3 regions of the Desulfofarcimen acetoxidans DSM 771 genome follow, and region 2 is predicted to be linked to each of the others. Evidence: riboswitches for the same ligand, from Rfam matches in the RefSeq annotation. Region 2 holds a riboswitch; each other region holds the start of a gene.

Region 1 (4,852 bases), 360 kb from region 2:
TTTTAAAAATCTCGAAGGAGAAGGAAAACCCTTAAATTTAGAGGATTTATCACAAATACCGGTCGAATTTCGGGCCTCCTATACTATTTTAAAAAATGCCGGGGTACTGCCTGAAGAGATGCAACTGCACAAGGAAATAGTCTCTCTGCAAAGAATGCTTGACTGCTGCATGAAGGAAGATGAAAAACAGTCTTTGAAAACAAGATTATCCAAGCTGCTTCTCAAATACAACATTATGATGGAGAGAAGATGCAGGAGATAATTCACTGAATAAGCCTGTTTTTGACCATAGCCAAAGGAATTCTTAAGGTCAAGACAACAAATATTAATAGCCAGATTAGATCAGATAACATAGCCCATGATACCTGTCCCAAAATCAGCGGACGTATTAGCTGCACAGCGTGGTATAGGGGGGTTAGCCAGGGAAGAAAACCGGCCCAATCAGGAAGATTATCTACCGGAAAAAAAACCCCGCCAAACAAAAACATTGGTGAAATAAACAATGTAAAAAAATATCCGAAGGAATCATAGTTTGGTGCAATACTGGTCCAGATAAGAGACATAACACAAAAAGACATAGCCATCAGAGCCAGCGGCACAGGCAACAAAAGCGCCCAAACCGATTTAACCAAACCAAACATAACTACCACCATAAAAAAAACAACGCCGTAGAGAACCCCTTTACAGGTACCATATAGTATCTCACCCATAACCACATCATCCATACTCACAGGAGTGGCTACCATGCCGTGAAAGGTTTTCTGGTAACCCATACGGGTAAAACTGCCATAGGTCATTTCATAAGATGTAGCAAACATAGCCGAAGAGGCAATGAGCGCAGGGGCCAGATACTGAATGTAAGAGAGCCCGTTAATCTGGCTTACATAAGTACCCAGACCAAAGCCCATAGCCCATAGGTAAAGCATTGGCTCAACAAAATTAAACATGATATTGGCCTGCCAGGTCTTTTTAAAAACCAGCATATTGCGGTAGAAAACCTTCATAACCAACGGCCAGGATAAATCCGGAACAGTAGTTACACCGGACAACAAACGTTTTATTTTTTTCATAAGCATCCACCTCCCGCAAAATAACACCAAAACACCCATCATTCAATATTATTCTCTAACTCAGGCTGACTTCATCTACAATCACGCGTATAACAAACACATTGACAGTCACTGAAGATTACCGGAGGATTCTTCATCCAAACTCTCACCCGTCAGCTTCAAAAATACATCCTCTAAATTACTGGCTCTGAGTCTTCGGTAATTAATGGTCAATCCGAGTTCAGCAGCTTTTTGAGAAACCAACCGGGATAATTCCCGACCGTGATTAGTAAAGAGAAGCACATCGTCACCCAATGTCTGACTGCCTTTAACCATTTCTTCGCAGCCATTTAAAAGAGAATCATAATGCTCTGAAGCAATTCCTAACTCTAAAACCTCTTGACCAACATGCCGGTCTACCAGTTCCTGCGGCGTACCTTGCTCCAAGACTTTACCCCTATAAATTACTACAAGCATGTCACAAAGCTGCTCAGCCTCTTCTAAATAGTGTGTCGTCAAAAGTATGGTTGTACCGGCTTCCTTTAGTTTTCTTAAGCGCTGCCAAACCAGGTGACGGGCATAAGGATCTAATCCAGTAGTTGGTTCATCCAGAATTAATAGCTCCGGATTGTTGATCAGCGCCCTCCCTATAGTCAAACGCCGCTTTAAACCTCCGGAAAGGTTATCTACGACCTCACGGGATTTTTCAGTTAAATCCATAAACTCCAGTATCTCGTCTGAGCGCTTGAGTGCCAGTGCCTTTTTCATCCTAAAATAACTGGCATAAACAATCAGATTTTGGCGCACAGTCAGCTCCTGATCCAGGTTATCTTCCTGCGGCACCACACCGATTCTCCCCTTAATGCTCCTGCCTCTTGACATAATATTTTCCCCAAATACTTCGAGTTTGCCTGAAGTAACCGGGGAAAAACCGCAAATCATTTTTACTATAGATGTTTTCCCTGCACCGTTAGGACCCAGCAGACCCAAGCAATTGCCTCGGTATACTTCCATATTGACACCCTTCACTGCTTCAAAACCATCATAAGACTTTACCAAATACCTGGCATAAACTACTTTTTCTCTGACTTTATCACTCATCTGCATCACCCTGTAATAAGAATCCCGTATTGCCAATGCAAACGGTATTGGTGTTTTGCTCAAAACTCGATATGATAGTTAATATTGTAAACGCAATGGTTTGTTTTTCTTTCCACGATCCAATTATACAGTAGAGGAAGTGTTTGTGTATATACTTGTCGCCCTACCGGGCGAACGCTCCTGGGTTATTCGGACACTCCAAATCTTGATGAGTTCCGTACAGCCCGCAGATTTCCGGCCACACCTTGAATTTATATTTTTTTCGCAGTATTTCATCACCTAAAATCCCCAAATTACAGTTTTACACTAGTTCTATAAAACGCTGTTTAATTGCCCACTTATATTCTACTTTTGCAGGAATACGCCGTTTTATAGAGAATATTTAACACATGGAATGTAGTACCTAAAAATGAAGTGCTGCAATTAACCATCCCGGATTACCAAACTATAATGCTTCTATACAGTAAATTAACATGAAAGTATTATAATCCCTTGCGATTATAAATATAAAATTAATGAGTTTCTTGGGAACTATGACATCAACTCTTTATCTGGGCATCTTAGAGTTGATTGAGTTAGTGATGCAACCGACCTTGAAGAAAAAAGGTCGGTTTTTATTTTTTAAAGTACTGTTTTTAAAAAAACATAATAAAATTTGAACAATTATCAAATTATTGATTAAAAACTCATCTTCGTGGATTATAAAGTTAAAAATGTAGTAATTACTTAGTAAAGCACAGTTAGTTATTTTAGGGTTATTTTAAAATAAGGACATCAAAGGAGGATGGTTAAAAAAATGTCTGAATGTCCACGCTTAAAAACATGTCCATTTTTTAATGATAAAATGGCAAGTATGCCCTCAACAGCAGAATTGTACAAGAAGAAATATTGCATGACAGATTGTAGTAAGTGTGCCAGATACATGGTCCTTAAGGAAAAAGGTATGGATATGGTTCCTGCGGATTTATTTCCAAATCAATATGATAGGGCTAAAAAATTACTTAGCTAACAATAGTTTATATATAATTCCAAGTTAAAGTGCTTATTCTTAAACGCTTCGTCTTTGGCTGCTTAACTAACTGTGCATTTGCTAAGTCAAGCATATCGCATGTGTCGAGAGTCCAGGAGGGGTAGAATAATCTATCCCTCTTTTTTGTACTTATTATCACTATAAATATCATATGGATGGTAGTTTCACTTGGCCCGGTATCAAAATCAAGAGCGACATTATGCCTGTTAGCTAGGGAAACAAAAAAAGGTTACACAATAAATGTAACCCAATAATATTTATTTTTATTAGAAATATATTACCTCTATTTATGAATAATGATATTAACCATCCTAATCTGATAGTTAGTCCTTTTTAAGGTTTTAATTCTTTGTTTTAAGATTATCTTGAAGATTAATAAAAGCTTTTAACATATCTGAAGAGGCAAGCATCAATTTTTCAATATTTTTTGAATTACAATCCATTGATAAATTTTCAGCTGCCTCGTGTACTCTTCTATGGGGCAAATCCACTTCTACATAAGCCTTTATAGAACTGTATTTGTCCCTGTTTTCCTCATACCATTTGCCAAAGGCACATTCCTTGTAACCAGTAACTTTCACTTTTTTACCTGCATCTGCTATAGTCTTCTTAAGGAAATTGGCATGATCTATTAGTCTGGCAGCCAGGATACTTATAACCGATTTACTACCGGATAATACTAGACTCGGATTTATTATTTCGCACAGGTTATCTGCTTCATTTCTCAAAAGATTGCCGATATACTCACTTGTTTCTGCAAGAGCTTCGGATAAATCTGATAAATTTGTAGCAATGGCATTTTGTTCCTCTGTAGCACCTGATATATTGGCAATCATACTGGCACATTCTTCAATTTGGATTGTACCCTCCTGAAATATACCACCAACGTTGTTTGACTCATCCAGATACTGTTCAAAAGTGTTCTTCACATTTAATATGTTGTCATTTGTTATAGACGATTTTAAATTCATTTGTTCGGATATTTTTTTTACATTACCGACGGCATCCTTGGTTTGTGCAGCCAGTTTTCGTACTTCTTCTGCCACAACATTAAAACCCCTGCCTGCCTCGCCTGCTCTAGCCGCTTCAATAGCGGCATTTAGAGCCAGTAAATTAGTTTGATCCGCTATATAAGCTACATTCTGACTTATATGGTCTATTTGTTTTACCTGTTTTCCTAGTTCCTCCACATTGCTAACCATTTCTAATATGACATCTCCTGTTTTATCGCCAAATTGAGACAAAATATTAATCTTACTGACACCTTCTTCTGACCCAGCTTTTACCTGCTCCATAGTAGCATTAATATGCTGAACGGAGGAAGAAACCTCTTCAGTCATACCAGTCATTTGCTGACTGGTAGCAGACAATTCCGATGCTTTTATTGTTATCTCCTGTATCTTTAGCATAGCTTGAAAAGATATTAATTCAGTATGAGCTAAGGAAAAAGCAGCTAATGCGGTAATAAAATCAGAATTATCTCTCTTAGTTAGGCTATCTGTAGTAGACTTAGGTTTTGAGAAATTTAAAAACATAATGCTATATCCTCTCTTATTATGTTTACTTAATTTAATTAACTTTTATTAAATATTTCATCAACAATAGTGAAAATCTTCTTACAATAATTAATAGATATTTTACAATTACTTTGACATATCTACAAGATAAAAAT
Region 2 (4,852 bases):
TCCCTCTGCAGATCCAGGAGCATACCCGGAAGGAGCTGACTGTATTTTCAAATAATCCTTTAATTTTATACCAGACCAATCAGGCCAATTAAGAGTATCAAGCCATTGACATGACCCGGGGGAAACATAGAGAATCTGTTGAAAATCAATTATTTACATTACTAAAAAAAACACCGGTTTACTTCAACCGGGCAGCAGATTATAAGGAACTATCCAAAAAATATGATTATGTAGTGGTTGCAACCGGTAAAGATACTGCGGCAAAGGAAATGGGATTATGGATAGACTATGGGGTAGTACATCTTAGGGGAGGGCTGGTCTTTGGAACTTTTGAATCAACTTCATCGACAGTTTATTTTAATACCCGTTATGCAGGTCAAGGATATGCCAGGCTTGCGCCATGGAGTTCTACCCAGGCTATAATAGGTTTATGTAACATCGGTTGCAGTGAATATGAAATGGATAGGTTATATACTAATTTTTTAGAAGAAGAAAATTTGGCACATCTGGAGTTTTATTATAAGTTTTCATTACCAATATTCTCTACTGGTAGGGTAAGTAACTTTAAGTCAGGCAATGTTTTACTTGTGGGTCGTTCTGCTGGGTTAACAGAAAGATTACTTGGTACAGGTGCTGTTGAAGCTCTTATAAGTGGTATTTTGGCTGCAAGAGCAATGATCCATGATTTGGATTACGAATCTCTTGTTAAACCTTTACAAAAACACGTGGAAAACATTTCAGCAATTAGAGCCCCATATGAAAATCTCGATAACGAAGGCCTTGACAGGTTAGTAGCAATGATTAATACACCTGGTATTAAACAGGCTATTTATAATACAGGAATAAATTTTATCGATATGGCCGGAGGCATATTAAATAAAATTAAAAGTTAGACTTTAGTCTCAAAAAAAACTTTATATTTCGTAAAACAAGGAAATTTTACATCAAACTTTAAACAACAGGACTCGCTGGCTTTGGCTGTCGTTGCGGAATGGGGAGTAATTCTTGTGTCCATAATGATTCCATGAGAAAATTGAATGGCGAGCTTCTCTCGGTAGACTTACTTTGACAGCTTTGCCTGATCAAATCTCTTAATCTCAACGCTACTTTATCGCGTAATACCTTGTATCTATATTTTGTAACCCATACAATATGATATTTTATATCATATACCGAGTGACTACTTTTACTATATTCTGTCATAACATTCACCTCTATGTGAATGTTATCCTTTTCCTTCTCAAAATAATCACACTAAAGCTGTTCGCCTAAAGACGAAGGTTTTAGACCTAGCATTTTGAAAATAAACTGATGTATGGATTGTTGCCTCTGAATACGATCATTGTTGACAGCCTTCAATGTAACTTTGAATAATTTCTCATTAAGTTGCCACTTTTAAAGTGTCCTGTCGTAATCACTGAACAGTGCAAATGCAGTTACTCCCACAGATATCATCAATAGCTGCTCCAAGCTTGAATTTATCCGGCGATATGAATTAGAAGCTACCCCATATTCTAACCATATTGTTGGTGTAAGGAATCTTTAAAAAAATCAATATCACAAACAATAGTTTTCTTTGTGTTAAAGTCGTACATAATACTGCTGAAATAAAAAAGTATTTTTAAATGAAGTCCTGACCTAAAAGAAAGTATGGAAAAGGATGCTATTAATAACATTCTTATGAGCTGCAATTATGTAAATATTAGCTTTATTCAGAAAGTTTTCAGTTTAAATGGCTGGTCGTAAAGTTGCCTATTTTACTAACTCTGCAGCTATTTCTTTTAACTTATTTGAAATACCTTGACAACCTTCAATTGATATGGCAACCTCTTCCATTGAGGATGCCTGTTCTTCAGCTATAGTTGAAATTTGATTAATATGTTGATCTAGCTCTTGTATAGCACTCGTTATTTTAAGTAATATATCTGCCACTTCCTTAATAGAACCATTTGTGCGACTTGCCAATTTTCTTATTTCCCCTGCCACTACATTGAACCCCCTACCCAGGTCACCAGCCCTTGCTGCTTCAATGGCTGCGTTTAACCCAAGTAGGTGTGTTTGGGAGGATATTTCTTTAATTAAATTTAAAACCATATCTGTTTGTCGAATATTATTATTAATAGTGTCTACTTCGTTAGATAAGTCAACTGTTACTGATGCCAGTTCCTGAGAAGCAGAGGAGAGATTAGTTGTTGAATTATTTACAGTATCCAAGGATATCAATAATTTGTCAGCATGTTCTAAAAGTGCTTCATACGTAGTAATTGGCATAAAAATACCAATAGTACCGATCATTTTTCTATTATCTGTAAAAATTGGAGCAGCCTTACCCACATATGCAAAGCCATAAATATTTATATCTGTTATTTTATCTACTATACGGGATTGATTTTTAATTACCCTATCCGTTAATGATCCTGGCTTAATTAAGTCTCCTTTTTTTACATTATGATTAATTGCTATACCGGGCTCATAATATTTAAACTCTTTAAGATCAGTAATAGAAATAGCCACTTCAGCACCCCAGATTAATTTAAAACACTTGGAGGAATTAATTATATCACTCCATGATATGTCCATGATTTTAACCTCCCCAATTATATTTTTATGATATAAAATAGCCACTATTTTAAAATAGTGGCCGGTTGCATCACTTACTCAGTAAACCCCAGATGCCCAAATTATAGAGTTCACTTCATAGTATCCCGTATAAATATTATTGTTTAGATGGTGTATATATCAATTTTACTATTCTATAATTGTTTAAAAAACCCTTTATAAGCTAATGTTAATTTTTATTTACGTTAAGGCCGAATTTTTAAGATATTTTAATAGTTACTAAATAATTACCGGATAAAGCTGGTATAAATTTCCCCAAAAAAAGCATTAGTAAATAAAACCTAAAAATAAGGCTCACTGGCTTTGAGGGCTGTTGACAAATGACATAAGATCAATCTTTCACGAAAAAGGTGCCTGAAAACCCTTGATTTTCTTGGGTTCTCAACCCCCTTTTTTGTATAAAAGCATAGTTTGTCAACAGGCCCTTTGGCTGGCGAGCATAGTTGTTTAGTTTGGGTAGAAAGGCTTACTTTCGCGGTTACATCTTCTTGTTACACATTGTGATTATAATGTGCTATTTTTTTATTTTGAGGGGTTCATATATAAATAAAGTTTTTTAACGTTAAGATGTGGTCGGTAATCTTATATGGATATAAAAAGATCTTCCTTTCATAATTTAATCTCATATAAAAAATAATAATAAAATTCTTAACAGTGCCTGAGAGAGATTTTTTCTAACATCCTAACAAGCCCTGCGGTAATACCAAAGACTGATTGAATGTTGAGATTATCTTCTGCTGTGGAATCGAAAAATATATTGAGTTTGGATTCAAGTTCGTCTTCCGGCTTGCAATAACAAATGAGAATTGGGACTCTCGGTAGGGGGTGTAAAACTAGCGAAATATCAGAGGAATAATTTATCGTCGCTAGCTTTCCACCAAACAAATGTAAAATCATTTCAAAAAAATCAGTATGGGTATCTGCAATATGTTTCAGAGGTTTTTCACATATCGGCTCATAAAGCGGAATCCATGTCATCCCGTTTTTCAGTTCCCTAAAGGGAACCCATTCTCCGGTAACATTTTTTCCTGAACATGACAAAACATAGTCCAGTAATGGTAATGATAACCATGTAATTACGTGGCAATCAGATGTAATATTACCATTGGAATCAACAAAAAAGTCTTTTCCGAGACACTTGATTTTTAATTTCTCGCCAGAGAGCGATGCTCCCAGTCTTTTCGCTGATGAATAAAAATCTATGTTGGTAATTTCTCTTTTTAGTTGTCCCAGTATTTGCTGCTGCTGCTGTTCAATAGTCACCCGCTTATGTATTTTTATATCAAATCTTTCAGTTATATCATTTCCCAGGTGAGGGCAGTCGCCGAGACTTTTATGACCATTGATTACCGAAGTGGCAAAGGCCAGGCATGTCGGTACTTGGCATTGTCTGCAATTTGATTTTGGTAGTAACTTATAAATTTCCAGAGGATTATTTAGTTGAGACATAAATTATAACCTCTTTTCAAAAACAGCATTAAACTCGTTCTAATCCTTTTTTGATTTTTTCCAGCAGTGAAATCAATGCTTCCTTTTCGTGTCTGTCTAGAGTCAACATGACTTTATGCATGTAATCATTGTGTACGGGGAGAAAGGCGTGCATAAGTACAAAAGCCCTGTTAGTAAGGCAAACCCGGAACACTCTTTTATCGGCGGGGTCAGTATTTCGAAGCACCAGGTCTTCTTTTTCCAATCTCTCTATAAGCCCAGAGATTGTAGGTCTGGAGACCATTACTTTATTACCTAATTCTGACTGCGTTAATCCCCGGTCACCGGCCATATAAAGATGAATTAAAGCGTTGAATTTTGCCGAGGAAAGGCCGTAACGGGCAAAATGCATAGAAAAAACATCCTCTATAGCATCCCAGGTTGATTTTAATTCATATAACGTGCGTTTCGAAAGGCAGTAATCCTGTGCATCTCCGTTTTGCTTTATAGTTTAATCCCCCTCACCATATGTTAGTATGATAACATTAATGTTATCATGCTAACATTATCTAGTCAAGTTTATCAGTGCATGAAAATTGCACATTTCAAGGAAAATGTATATTAAACTTAAACAAACAGGACCCACGGGCTTTGGCTGGCGAGTTTATTTTTATTTTAAGTAGTAAGGTTTATTCTTAGATTAAATGTTCTTGTTGCACATTGTGTTAATGTTGTGCATCATATGTGTTTTTATTGACCAAGAAATTTAAAGCCAACGACCCCAGCTATTATCAATATCAGAAAT
Region 3 (4,852 bases), 570 kb from region 2:
TACCGCGGACACAACATTTAAACTCGGACTAAAAGTAAAATCAGAAGCTTGTACACCGCTTAGCGCCTGGTTGAAGGAAACCTCTACGGTCGTTTTATTGATATCATTTACGGTAGTTAATACGGCTTGTGAAGAACCGCCGCCACCCCCGCCGCCGCCTCCACCCGAGGAGGTCGTTGCAAAGGAAGCTCTCATTGTACTCATGGTTTGCGTCTGACCCGCGCTGCCCACAGTCACATTATCATCAATGACTTCTACTTCACCGTTACTCGGATTCATGGCTCTAACGGCATATTGGCGATCAGGCAATACAACCAGCTTATATTGGCCGCTTGAATTTGTAGTTGCAACAAAGGTTGGATTAGTTGTAAACATTATTTCCACATTTGCCGCAGCATTATTGTTTTTATTATTTAGTCTACCGGTTATTATAGCTCCGTCTTCTAAAGTAAGATCCTGAGCGGTAATTTTATCAGCAGCAGCTGAAACATCACTGGCATAGCCCACAGTTTTGTCTGTAGTAGCCGTCAAATCGTAAACACCGGGATCCACCTCAAGTTTATACAAACCTTTTGCGTCAGTTGTGGTTTGCTTTATTACCTGAAAACCGTCTTTATCAAATAATTTAACTGCCGCATCTTTTACGGCACTGCCCTTATAGGTTACTTTTCCTTCTATCCCGGATTTCTCAACTGTCGTCGAACCCTTAGCTATGGCTGCATTCAAGCAAACTATAGCTTCCGCCCTGGTTATAGCTTTAAAGGGTTGAACAGTTTTATCAGGGTAACCGTTAATAATGCCGTTTTTAACCGCCGCATTCAGTCCGGCCTGCGACCAGGACGGTATGCTGCTTCTGTCAGCGAACTTGTCCAACTCTGTTAAATCACCGGCTGTATCAAGTTTCAGCAGCCTGGTTACTATCACGGCAACTTCCTGGCGGCTGATATTCCGGTCAGGTCTAAAAGTATTGTCTTCATAGCCGGAGATATAACCGGCAACTCTGGCCGCCTCTACATCCTTACTGAACCAATCGCCTGTCTTTACATCCGTAAAACTGTTGGTTTCATTTGAATTTTGAATTTTAAAAGACCTATTCACGAGTGCGACAAATTCGGCTCTGGACATTTCTTTATCCGGTTTAAACGTTCCGTCCGGATATCCGAATACCAGACCCTGATTTAACCAGCTGTTAATTTGATTATTAGCCCAGTGCCCGCTAATATCAGATAACTCGCCGGCCATCACGGAGCCTGCAACTCCAAGCAACAAGCATACAGCAAGCGCAATAATAAAAACTCTCTTACTTGATTGCAAATACAATACCTCCCTTTTTGTTTAATAAGCAACAACCGCTTTGGGGCTGCGCATAACTAAAAATAAAACCCGGCACCCTTTACTTCTTATAGTTAACAGTAGGATGATAAAGACCTATTCATTGGTTTATAAGATGACGTGTTACGGTCAAGCTCAGTTCGTCCAAATGCATCCCCCCAAAAAATTTTATCAGGCTCATAAAAACTTATGTTTTAATCCCTGAGATGGAATAATATTTCTACATTAACACCACAAATTCCTCTATTTTTAAGGCTATTTCTGTAATTTACATTAATTATACAAGCTAATAATACATATTACGAAAAGGCCAACCATACTTTCGATGATTGGCCTATTTCGATTAACTAATTAATTTCACTAATCTCTGGCAAGCTCCAGGCATTTACAAGAAAAGCGCAATTGTTCTTTTAAAAGATCTTCAATTGTTTTAATGCTTTTTGAATCGAGATCAATAAGAGCACAACCATTACTGTTTATCATAATCATGTAATCAACTTCACTGGGATTAAAGCCAACCTTAGTTAATTGTTCTTTTAAACTTAAAATATTGCTAATATCATTATTTGCGGCAGTACTTTTTCTTATAAACCTGGACAGAACAAAACTAAAGGCCAAAATAAAAAACCTCCTTAATGAGATGAAATAATAACAAAAGGCCTTAAGGAGATCTTACCATTTATGGTATAGTCTTTTGCAACCAGGCTATCTTATCGCTTAATGCAACTTAGACCCTTGGCTTTGCGTCTCTGGCTTTCGCCAGATTTGCCCTCTAAGGCTATTTTTACTATTTTAACTTAAATTCATCAAGAAGTAAACACATCTGTCTAAATATAGAGAGATATTAGGATAACTTGACGGATACACACAAAATTATGACCATTTATTAAATGCCGCAACAAAAAAGTACAAGCCAAGGCCCAATATCGTACCCAAACAATCCTTCAGCCAATCCTGAAATTCAGCTCCCCTGCCGGAAACAAATATTTGATGAAACTCATCCGTACAAGCGTAGCATGCACAAATTAAAAAGGCAGTCAAATATGCAGCGCGGCTTTTGAAACCGCTTTTGCGCAGCGCACTGAGCGCAAGAATACTCAATACCCCAAATACGCCTCCATGAGCATAGTCACGGGTTAAATTATTTACTTTATTTAATTTATAAGCTTTTGCATCTCGTCCCTCAACCTTATCGACACCTTCAATAACAGTTTTTGCCACCTTTTTACTGAGCGAATTGGATACCGGTGCCGGCTGCGAGGATAAATAAAATATGAAGGACATCCATGCCAATACCAATAACCAGGATAAAAACAGAGACTTTCCAATCTTTACATCTAATATTTTACAGGTCATTGCCATAACCTACTTCATCTTATAATACTCAACATACCAATCAGCAAATCTTTGCAACCCCTCTTCTATCGAAGTCTCAGGTTTAAATCCCACGGCTTCCTGCAGCAAACCGGTATCCGCATATGTTGCCGGTACGTCACCGGGCTTAATAGGCTCATATATTTTATTAAATACTATCTCTCTCCCGGCAGACTTGCTCAAGCACTTCTCCAGCGTTTCGATAAATACCATCAGCTTTTCAGGACTGTTGTTTCCAATATTAAAGACTTTATGCGGGACAGTCTTATCAGGGGCTTTACATAGAAGCCGCTCAATGCCCTCTACGATATCATCAATGTAAGTAAAATCCCGGTAAAGATCATTTTCAAAATCGCCATTGTTGAATATTCTGATAGGCTCTCCCGCAAAGTACCTCTGCGTGAAACCGAAATATGCCATATCGGGGCGGCCCATCGGACCGTAAACTGTGAAAAACCTCAGTCCTGTTGACGGTATTTTATACAGGTGACTGTAAGTATGAGCCATCAATTCGTTTGATTTTTTCGTGGCTGCATAGAGTGATACCGGGTGATCTACGAAATCCGATTCTTCAAACGGTACTTTTTTGTTAGATCCATATACAGAACTTGATGATGCATAAACCAGGTGATCAACCGGGCTATATCTGCAGGCTTCAAGAATGTTAAAAAAACCTATGATATTGCTCTGGATATATGCGTCAGGATTCTCCAGGGAATACCGCACTCCGGCTTGAGCTGCCAGGTTTACCACAATATTAGGCCTATACTCCTGAAAGGTCCCGGTTATTACATCCTTATCTGAAATGTCACCCTCAACAAAGGTAAACTGCTCAAAGAGTTTAAGCTGTTCCAAACGGGCGTACTTAAGCTTAACATCATAGTAATCATTTATATTGTCAATACCAATTACCCGGCAGCCTTGCTCCAGCAGTCTCTTGGACAAGAAGAATCCGATAAAACCTGCCGCTCCGGTAATAAGGTATATTTTACCGGTATCCGGTGATTTATGACCCACGTGCATAACCATTAATTCCAACCTCCACAGATTTATAATATTAACATCCACCAATATAGTTATAATATTGCATTTTTTTATGCTTTCGCTCAATTGCACATCAATATTTACATCTGAACTTAATGATTAAAGTTAAGTCGAGTCCAAGGTTTATCATCTATGTTTTAGTTGTTCTTGCTATTGTATAATACTGCCGGTACAATAGCCGACAGCCTAAAGTCTTTACTCTCCCCTTGTAATTATTATACCATAGACTGCCAGTAAATGGTCATAGAATTATGAAATCCTTTTGTTGCACAAGTGGATAATTGCCTACGCAGCTCCATCCTATTATATTATTGGGTCTGATTTATTTAGAAAAATAGCTGTTAATCTTTTACGGAGATCTATAACAGCCCTGCATGTTCAGGAAATCCGGTATCTGTTTGCAGCTATGGAATTGAGCAGACAAGTAATATATCAATGAATAGACACAATAGCGAATATTGTCGAAAAATTTTATAATCATACAGAAGGATATATATTCAATATGTACAATTATATAACTATGAAAACTATGAATGCCAAAGATAAATTTGAGAGAGGAGGTGATTGAAAATGCCTCTTATAGAATTATCCTTACTATACAAGGGTTTAGTTGTAATGGGCAAATTTCTTGTTGGACATGGTGCTATTGCCGGTAAGGCTTTTATTGCTCTAAAATCAGCAATTGCCGCTTATGGATTACCTTCGGTTATTAGTACTGTTGTTACTACAGGCATAGTAATTGGTGGTATTAAATGGACGGAAGAAAGAATTACTAATGTGCAAAAAATTGTTCGTGGTTTACAGGAAGAGGATTATCAAGCCGCAATAGAAAATTTTGTGCGTTTAAGTATTGCCACACATATACCTCAACACGTATTAATAGACAGAATAGGCGATTATTTATCAGCAGCAGGCAATGATTATGAAACTATTCAAAAAGTTAAGGGTGCATTATATGAAATTAAAAAACATATAGATGACGAGAATTAATAAGATTACTTGGGAGAATAACTTAAAATGAATTTTGTTAAATTTATCTCATTATTAAGAATAGCTTTAGAAATATTTATAGGAATCATAATCATAACAACTTATTTAAATA

What was found. A riboswitch is a leader RNA that binds a small molecule or an ion and turns the genes downstream of it on or off. The one in region 2 is predicted to bind cyclic di-GMP.
Region 1: it holds a riboswitch for cyclic di-GMP, as region 2 does, so the genes downstream of both, DTOX_RS18430 (hypothetical protein) here and DTOX_RS24945 (methyl-accepting chemotaxis protein) in region 2, are expected to answer to the same signal.
Region 3: it holds a riboswitch for cyclic di-GMP, as region 2 does, so the genes downstream of both, DTOX_RS19335 (hypothetical protein) here and DTOX_RS24945 (methyl-accepting chemotaxis protein) in region 2, are expected to answer to the same signal.

What each region holds. Positions count from the first base shown of each region.
Region 1 is NC_013216.1:3,970,683-3,975,534, forward strand. Features, by position in the region: gene DTOX_RS18415 (DnaJ family domain-containing protein) at 1-262, shown strand, start outside; gene DTOX_RS18420 (ABC transporter permease) at 264-1,070, opposite strand; gene DTOX_RS18425 (ABC transporter ATP-binding protein) at 1,179-2,150, opposite strand; cyclic di-GMP riboswitch class II at 2,668-2,752, shown strand; gene DTOX_RS18430 (hypothetical protein) at 2,935-3,159, shown strand; gene DTOX_RS18435 (methyl-accepting chemotaxis protein) at 3,522-4,715, opposite strand.
Region 2 is NC_013216.1:3,607,021-3,611,872, reverse strand. Features, by position in the region: gene DTOX_RS16500 (hypothetical protein) at 1-51, opposite strand, end outside; gene DTOX_RS16495 (hypothetical protein) at 111-893, shown strand; partial or broken gene DTOX_RS23195 (transposase) at 1,063-1,203, opposite strand; gene DTOX_RS24945 (methyl-accepting chemotaxis protein) at 1,753-2,580, opposite strand; cyclic di-GMP riboswitch class II at 2,631-2,715, opposite strand; gene DTOX_RS16485 (DUF3786 domain-containing protein) at 3,268-4,068, opposite strand; gene DTOX_RS16480 (MarR family winged helix-turn-helix transcriptional regulator) at 4,097-4,459, opposite strand; gene sugE (quaternary ammonium compound efflux SMR transporter SugE) at 4,798-4,852, opposite strand, start outside.
Region 3 is NC_013216.1:4,173,218-4,178,069, forward strand. Features, by position in the region: gene DTOX_RS21755 (S-layer homology domain-containing protein) at 1-1,314, opposite strand, end outside; gene DTOX_RS19335 (hypothetical protein) at 1,693-1,950, opposite strand; cyclic di-GMP riboswitch class I at 2,025-2,112, opposite strand; gene DTOX_RS19340 (VanZ family protein) at 2,206-2,694, opposite strand; gene DTOX_RS19345 (SDR family NAD(P)-dependent oxidoreductase) at 2,698-3,735, opposite strand; gene DTOX_RS19350 (hypothetical protein) at 4,321-4,740, shown strand; gene DTOX_RS19355 (hypothetical protein) at 4,768-4,852, shown strand, end outside.